2 regions of the Devosia sp. BK genome follow, and region 2 is predicted to be linked to the other one. Evidence: riboswitches for the same ligand, from Rfam matches in the RefSeq annotation. Region 2 holds a riboswitch; the other holds the start of a gene.
The links. A riboswitch is a leader RNA that binds a small molecule or an ion and turns the genes downstream of it on or off. The one in region 2 is predicted to bind cobalamin.
Positions count from the first base shown of each region.

Region 1: another riboswitch for cobalamin. It lies ahead of DevBK_RS18405 (TonB-dependent receptor plug domain-containing protein); the one in region 2 lies ahead of DevBK_RS08820 (DUF1852 domain-containing protein).

Region 1 is NZ_JAIMBX010000003.1:596,183-600,493, reverse strand. Features, by position in the region: gene DevBK_RS18410 (ABC transporter substrate-binding protein) at 1-1,181, shown strand, start outside; cobalamin riboswitch at 1,246-1,438, shown strand; gene DevBK_RS18405 (TonB-dependent receptor plug domain-containing protein) at 1,618-3,516, shown strand; partial or broken gene metH (methionine synthase) at 3,642-4,311, shown strand, end outside.
Region 2 is NZ_JAIMBX010000001.1:1,798,627-1,802,937, forward strand. Features, by position in the region: gene DevBK_RS08805 (bile acid:sodium symporter family protein) at 1-346, opposite strand, end outside; gene DevBK_RS08810 (flavin reductase) at 456-956, opposite strand; gene DevBK_RS08815 (methionine synthase) at 1,074-2,102, opposite strand; gene DevBK_RS08820 (DUF1852 domain-containing protein) at 2,132-3,115, opposite strand; cobalamin riboswitch at 3,370-3,584, opposite strand; gene DevBK_RS08825 (gamma-glutamyltransferase) at 3,796-4,311, opposite strand, start outside.

The DNA.
Region 1 (4,311 bases), on a different contig from region 2:
ATCGAGTTTTTCTCGGCATGCTCCTTGCCCTTTTCAGTGTGTTGCCATCGATGGCGGCGCCTGCGCTCGACGCGAAGGGCTGCGCTACCGCTTACGAGGCGGGGCAGGACTATTTTGCAGCCAAGTCGCAGATCGAATTTTCGGACAATTTCTCCGTCGCGTATTTTGGGAATTACAAAATCGTCACCGTCGACCGGCCCTATCCGGGCGGTCAACCCGAGCACTATGTGCTGGTGCAATGCGGCACGCCAAGCCCGGACCTCGGACCGGACATGGCCAATGTGCCGCGGATTAGCGTGCCGGTTCAGTCGCTGTTTTCAGGCAGCACGGCACAGGCTCCTGCGCTTGTCACCGTCGGCGGATTGAAGGCGCTGACCGGAGTAGCCCGGCGAGATTTCATCGCGACGCCGGAAGTCATTGCGCAGATGGAAACAGCCGGGGTGGTCGAATACGAAACCTCGGGGGTCGTCGATATCGAGGCCGTGGTGGCGGCGCGGCCCGACGTGTTCATGGCGGGCGGGAGTGGCGAGGCCGAAATTCAGCGGCTCGCAGCGACAGGCATTGCCGTCGTCAACTTTGCCGACTGGCAGGACACATCGCCGCTCGGCCGGGCCGAATGGGTCAAGTTCATGGGGCTTTTCTTCAATGCCGAAGCCAAGGCCGACGAGAGCTTTGCAGAGGTCGCAAAGCGATATGCAGCAGCGGAGGCATTGGTCTCAGGAGTTGCGGAAGACGATAAGCCGTTTGTCCTCAGCGGACAGGCGTTCGGTGGCGTGTTCTTTGCGGCGGGCGGCAAGTCATTCATTGCGCAGCTCATTGCCGATGCAGGCGGACGCTATATCTTTGCTGATAATACCAGCACCGGTAGCTTCGAAATCCATGACCTCGAACAACTTGTGACCCGCGCGCGGGAGGCAAGTGTCTGGATCCAGGCGGCAATGACCTATCGCAGCCTTGCCGATATCGCGGCAGAAAATCCCCGCCTCGCCGCGCTGCCCGCGGCCCAGGCAGGAGAGGTATGGATACCCGATGCATTGAAGGGGCCGAATGGCGGCGTGCAGTTCTACGAACTGGGCACCATGCGCCCCGATCTGGTGCTGCTGGATCTGATCTCGATCCTCTATCCAGAAAAACTGCCGGGCTACCAGCGCGTGTTCAATCGCGCGATCACGATCGATTAAGGCGACACTGTGGATAGCCCCTCGCGAACGGCCTTACGTCGTTGACTTGAATTAAGGCTTTGTTCATTTTCGGCCCGTCCATGGTCCTCGCAAGGGGATAATAGGGAAGCCGGTCAAGGAGCGATCCCCAGTCCGACGCTGCCCCCGCAACTGTAAGCGGAGACGACGTTTCAGTGTCCACTGGCTTTTGGGCTGGGAAGGCGAAACGTCGGCTTGATCCGCGAGCCAGGAGACCTGCCATGGAAGCGGATTCATTTCAGGCTGATCGGGCGGATCGGGCGGAGGACAAGACAGACGATGAGCGATCGTCCCCCGATGCCGTCGCGCCGCTAATCCGGCCGCACGCCCCACCTCATTTCAATCTCTGTGCGCCTCATGCGCGGGAAGCATTCACGCTTCCGCCTGAGCCGTCGCGCCACCTCGAAAGCCACGCCCTATGCGTTTCAAGTCGCTCACCTCGTCCATCGCCCTGCTGACTGCCACTCTGGCGATAGCCCTTCCCGTTACGGCTCAGGAAACGATCCTCCCCAAGCTCGTCATCAATGCCGGTGGCCTGACCCCGTTTGAAGAGAATGAAATCGGGCGGTCCTATACCGTGATCGATGGTGATCAGATCGCATTGAGCGGCACGCCCTATATCGCGGACGTGCTGCGTCAGGTGCCGGGGTTTGCGGTGTCGCGCACGGGCTCATTCGGCAACAAGACGCAGATCCGTGTCCGTGGCGCCGAAGCCAATCATGTGCTCGTACTGATCGATGGCGTGCCGGTCAGCGAAAACTCGGACGGGGAATTCGACTTTGCGCGCCTGGCGATGACCAATGTCGAACGCATCGAAATTCTGCGTGGGCCGCAAAGCGCGTTCTGGGGCGCCAATGCCATGGCGGGCGTTATCAATATCGTGACGAAATCGGTATCCGAGGACGGTTTGCACGGCACTCTGGCGGGTGAAACGGGCACAGACGGCACGAAGATGACAAGCGGGTCGCTGGCCTATGGCCAGGACAATTTCGACATTTCGGGTTCGCTGACCATGCGGCACACCAACGGCTTCAATGTCTCCTCGTTTGGCACCGAGCTCGACGGAGCCAATCATATCGATGCCAATGGTCGGTTTGCCGCCGATATCACGCCGCAGCTTACCCTTGATGGCAGCATCCGTTATGCGCGCATCGATGCGTACGCTGATGGCCAGGATTTTTCCGGGATCGTTCAGGACACTCCGGATACCGCCACCATCAAGGAGCTTTCCGGCGCTCTTGGTCTTGGCTGGGTGAGCGAAGATGGCCTTTGGTTTCAAAATGCCCGCGTCAGCGCCGGCACGATCGAGCGCGGCGCCAACGATCAGTTTGGCGCTTCGCTCAATACCAACGATCGTTACAAAGCGTCTTATCAAGTCGGTCGCAACTTCGACACGCCGGATTTCCTCGACAGCACGCATACCGTTACCCTCGGCTATGATGTGGTCTACGAAACCTTCCAGCAACTCGTGCCGACCAAGCTCGATGTGCAGAAGCGCGTCACCAATTCGCTCGTCGGGGAATATCGCGGCACCTATTTCGATCAGGTTTTCCTTACCGCAGCCCTGCGCCACGATTTCAACGAAGGCTTTGCCGACGTCACCACCTATAGCCTCAGCGGCGCATGGCAGGTTCCGGATACCGGAACGCGCCTCCACGCTTCGCTCGGGACCGGTTCGACCAATCCGACCTTCTACGAACAGTTCGGCTTCAATCCTGCCCTGTTCATTCCCAATCCCGGTCTGGTGCCGGAATCGAGCTTTGGCTGGGATATTGGGGTCGAGCAGAGCCTGCTTGACGGTGTGGTTGTTCTCGATGCGACCTATTTCAACCAGACGCTCGAAAACCAGATCCAGACGCAGGGCTTTGCACCGAGCACGGTCGTCAATCTGCTCGGCACCAGCACCCGCCAAGGCGTCGAGCTATCCGCTCGCGTCAACATCGTCGAAGGTCTGACCGCCGGCGTGACCTACACCTATCTCGACGCTCGCCAGCCGAATGGTGCACGAGAGATCCGTCGTCCCGAGCATTCCGGCGCGATCGACATCGCCTATACGCTGCCGGAAATTCCGTTGACGCTGCATAGCGAGGTGGTTTTGAACGGGCCAAACCTCGATACCGACTTTTCGCAATTCCCAGCTGTCAACGTGACGCTTCCTGCCTACACCGTCGTCAATGCCGGCCTGAATTATAAGATCAACGACCAGGTCGAGGTCTATGGCCGCGTGCAGAACCTCTTCGACACCAAGTACCAGGAGGTTCTGGGCTACAATACGCAGGGCCGGACTTTCTATGCAGGAGCCAAGGCGAGCTTCTGACGCCTTCACATCTGCCGGCATGAGCACCACATCTGGCTTGGCTTTCTTTTCCGAAAAACCCTCGGTAAAAGGCCAGGAAAGACGAGGTCATCATGCCGGCAAACCCATCCCCCAGCCGTAAGCTCCTGGAAAAATTGGCGCGTGAGCGCATCCTTGTTCTGGATGGCGCCATGGGCACGCAAATCCAGGGATTGGGGCTTTCCGAGGATGACTTCGTCGGCCACGGGTTTGGTCACGCATGCCGGCATCATTCCGATCATCCGCAGAAGGGCAATAACGACCTTCTGATCCTCACCCAGCCCGAAGCGATCGAAGAGATTCACTTCAAATACGCCATGGCTGGTGCCGATATCGTCGAGACCAATACTTTTTCGGCGACCACGATTGCCCAGGCCGATTACGGCATGGAATCGGCGGTGCATGATCTCAATGTCGAGGGTGCGCGTGTCGTGCGCCGCGCGCTTGATCGCGCGACCGCTATCGACGGCAAGCCGCGCTTTGTGGCCGGCGCCGTTGGACCAACCAACCGCACGGCATCAATCAGCCCCGATGTAAACAATCCCGGTTTTCGCGCGGTAACGTTCGAAGACCTGCGCAAAGCCTATTCGCAGCAGGTCAACGGCCTCATCGCGGGCGGTGCAGACGTCATCCTGATCGAAACGATCTTCGATACGCTCAATGCCAAGGCGGCGATCTTTGCCTGCATGGAAGCTTTCGAAGCGACCGGCGTGGCGCTGCCGATGATGATCTCGGGTACGATTACCGATGCCTCGGGGCGGACGCTGACCGGGCAGA
Region 2 (4,311 bases):
TAGACGGCAGGATGGAAAGATAGACGATGCCAATTGCCAGTTCTTCCTCGATCCATGGCGACAGGACAGCCGCCAAGGCCAATCCGCAAAGCGGAAACAGCACATAGGTGAAACCGAAGACCAGGCCTTGCAGGCGCCAGTTGGCGATGCCCGCCACGATCGCGCTGGTGTTGAGCTTGGCGCCATAGAGGAAAAACAGCAGCGCGACAGCGAAATAGGCGATCTGGTCGACGATATCTGCCCCGACGCCCGACGCGGGAAAAATGGTCGCGAGCGCTACAGTCCCGATCAGAAGGAAGAGATAATAATCGAGGCCGAAGCGTTTCAGGCGGTTAGCAAGGGACATTGGGACGTGCCAGATCGAGGAGATGGGGTTTGGTATAATGGATCGGCGCAATGATCCACAGCGCTCGGGCAGTTTTAGTCACGGGCAACCTTAGCGCGCTTCAAGCAGCCTAGCCGCTGATGTAGCGCCGCATGCAGTACATGAGCGTCGCTTTCTCGTCGCTCTCACGAACGCTGACGACACGTCCGAAGAGAACTCGGTGGGTTGCTTCGTCGACAAAACTAGTGAGTTCGCAGTCAAAGCTCACTGATGCGGTGGCGAGGACGGGGACTCCGGCAAAACCCTCGTGCCATTCGCCAAGGGCAAAGCGCTCCAAGCCCGGCATTCTGCCTCCAAAAAGTTCCGAGAGGTCTTCCTGGCCCGGCCTCAACGTGTTGACGCAGAAGTGGCGGGCGTTCTCGAAGGCGTGAAAACATGAGCTGGCACGATTGATGCAAACGAGCAGTGTCGGGGGTGTATCGCTGACGCTGCAAACGGCCGAGGCTGTGAAACCGTAGCGTTTCTCAGCCAGCGTCGTGGTGACGATATTGACGGACGTGCCGAGGCGCGACATGCCGTTGCGATAGGTGGCTTTGTCCACAGAGTTGGGGCGATGGTCCAAGACGTCCATATCGGCCTCTCAAGCATATTTTAGGGCGGAAGAACCGGAGCGGCGTTTGTCGCTCCTTTTGATCGATTTAGCGGTGGCGAACTCAGCCGGCCACACGGGGTGACGACAGGTCGGTGCTTAAGCCGATAGCTCCTGGCGGACGATCGCAGCGCCAGCACTCAGGGCCTGCAATTTTCCCGTAGCGATCTTTCGTGAAAGAGGCGCCATGCCGCAATTGGTGCTGGGATAGAGCTTGTCGGCGTCCACGAACTGCAAGGCCTTCCGCAGGGTCGCGGCGACTTCTTCCGGAGTTTCGATGGTGTTGGATGCGACGTCGATCGCCCCAACCATGACCTTCTTGCCGCGAATAAGTTCGATCAGGTCCATGGGAACATGGGAATTATGGCACTCGAGCGAAATCAGATCGATGCTCGATTTCTGCAGCGTTGGCAGCGTCTTTTCATATTGCCGCCATTCGTCGCCGAGCGTCTTCTTCCAATCCGTGTTGGCCTTGATGCCATAGCCATAACAAATATGGACGGCGGTCTCGCACTTGAGTCCCTCGATCGCGCGCTCAAGCGTTGCTACGCCCCATTCGTTTACCTCGGCAAAGAAGACGTTGAAGGCCGGCTCGTCGAACTGGATGATATCGACGCCCGCGGCTTCAAGCTCCTTGGCTTCCTCGTTGAGGATTTTGGCGAACTCCCAGGCGAGCTTTTCGCGGCTTTTGTAATGCGCATCATAGAGCGTATCGATCATGGTCATCGGCCCCGGAAGGGCCCATTTGATCGGCTGCGTGGTCTGACGACGCAGAAACTTGGCGTCTTCGACAAAGACCGGCTTCTGGCGAGAAACGGCGCCCACGACGGTGGGCACGCTCGCATCATAGCGATCGCGAATGCGCACGGTTTCGCGCTTTTCGAAATCGACGCCATCGAGATGCTCGATGAAGGTCGTGACGAAATGCTGGCGCGTTTGTTCGCCGTCGCTGACGATATCGATGCCTGCCTGTTGTTGATCGGTGAGGGATAGGCGCAGCGCGTCCTGCTTACCCTCGACGAGTTCTTCGCCGTCCAGTTTCCAGGGCGACCAGAGCTTTTCAGGCTGGGCCAACCAAGAGGGTTTGGGCAGGCTACCAGCCGTCGAGGTGGGGAGGAGTTTGTTCATGATGCTCGATCTTCTGTTCTTTTAACTGTTCAGGACGCGTAGCTGGCGCACCACTGGTCGAGCACGCTCTTATAGGGCTTGATAAAATGCTCTTCGGCGAACTTGCCCTGCTCGACGGCGAGGCGGCTACGTTCGTCGCGGTCATAGATCACCCGCGTCACGGAATAGTCCTGGTGCTTCAGGTCGGGCTGATAGAGAGCTCCGGCAGCCGAATTGGCGTTATAGATCTCGGGCCGGTAGATTTTCTGGAACGTCTCCATCGTGCTGATGGTGCTGATCAATTCCAGATTGGTGTAGTCACCCAAGAGATCGCCCACATGGTAGAACGCGAGCGGCGCCACGCTATCGGGCGGCATGAAGTAGCGAACCTTGAGCCCCATTTTGGCGAAGTACTGATCAGTCGACGAGAACTCGTCCTGACGGTACTCGACGCCCATAACCGGGTGCTGATTTTCGGTGCGGTGATAGACTTTGCTGCTTGAGGCACTGATGCAGATAACCGGCGGCTTGCCGAAATTTGCGCGGTAGATGTCCGAGTTCAGAAATGCCTTGAATAGCTTGCCATGGAGATCGCCAAAGCTCTCCGGAATGTTGAATTTGGCCTGTCCCTTATTGTGCTCGGGCAACACGACGCTGAAATCGTAGTCGCGAACATAGGACGAGAAGTTATTGCCGACGATCCCATCGACGCGCTCATTCGTCCTCTTGTCCAGAATGGTCGACTTAAGGATTTCGATGAGGGGGAACGAGGCGCTCTTTCCTTCGGCACCGATCGTCAACTCGACCGTGACGATGTCGAGTTCGACGGTGTAGCGGTCAGCTTTGGGGTTATCCCAATACGCCAAGGCGTTGAATCGATTGTCGATCATCCTCAGCGCATTGCGCAGATTCTCCTGCCGCCTTTCGCCGCGAGCGAGATTGGCGAAGTTGGTGGTGACGCGCGTGTTTTCAGCGGGCTGATAGTCCTCGTTGAAAGCAACGGTCTTGATTGCGAAAGTCAGGTCTTTGGTCATGGAGCGGTCGCCGTCTCTTATCGGTCTTGGTGTCAGTCAGCAGGGTTGGAAGTGGCGCATGACGTTTCGCCCGCGCGCATCATCGGGACGTCGAGCAGACCTGGCATTCGTTGGTGGCACGCCAAACATGCCGGCGGATTTTGCATTTGAGACATGACAAGCCCCAGTTTGTTGGGGGCAAGGCCGAGGCAAGCACATAGCGAAACGGGCCGCGCTCGCGACCATCACTACGGCACACCAGGACACCCCGCCCGTGGACGTTATTTCGCCGAGGCAGGTCTCCTGGCTCGCGGGTCATCGCCGTTGCCCGTCTTCCCAGGTCTGACCCCAGTGACATGGTGGACTTCAGCTCGCCGCTTACAGTTGCGGGGGCAGCGCCGGCATTCCCGACCTTTCGGGGCACCGGCTTCCCTCTTAGCTCCGGCACATCGCAAGCGGCGACCGGAGAACCTTGGCCTCTGCACATTCCGGCAGAAGCCATTGCGAGTCAATACCGTATAAAGATATGTTTATATCTTTAATCCATAAGGTGAGTGGTTTCAGGTTTGCAAAGCGTGAAGCAGCATGACGCGAGCCCCTTGCTCGCGTTGAAGCTAAAGCTATCTCGATAAAGAGATTTTGGTCGTGAAGCTAATAGCGACGGTCGCGCCGCTCGGTGCGCGACCAAGGCCAGTCTTCCGCTAGATCAAAGACGCAGCGGTGCCGGTGCGCCTGAAATCGGCCGATGCCATGAGGCCGGCATCGCTGCGCCAGCACATCTGGAAGGAGCCCATATTCCAGTCCCATGCCGGCATGGGCGTGAGATGGAGGCCGAGGGCGGTGACGCCTAGGACGGCTTCTGGTGCCAAGCGACTTTCGATCGTGAGCGCATAATTGTCCTCGAGCGGCAGCATGCGCGGGGCATCAGACGCCGCATCGGGCGTCATGCCGAAGTCGAGGATATTGACGAGCATCTGCGCCACTGTCGCGTAGACATTGCCTGGCGTGCCGAGCGCCAGCCAAGGCGCGCCATCCTTCATGACGAAGGTATTGCCCAAGATGTTGCGCATGCGGGCGCCGGGGGTGCGCCAATTGGAAAAGTGCGCGTTCATCGACGTCTGCTCGTGCGATCCCATCATGGCAACGCCGCCGACAGCCATGCCGGGGATGCCACCCGATTGCACCGTGTTCATCATTTGAAGCCAATTGCCTTCGGC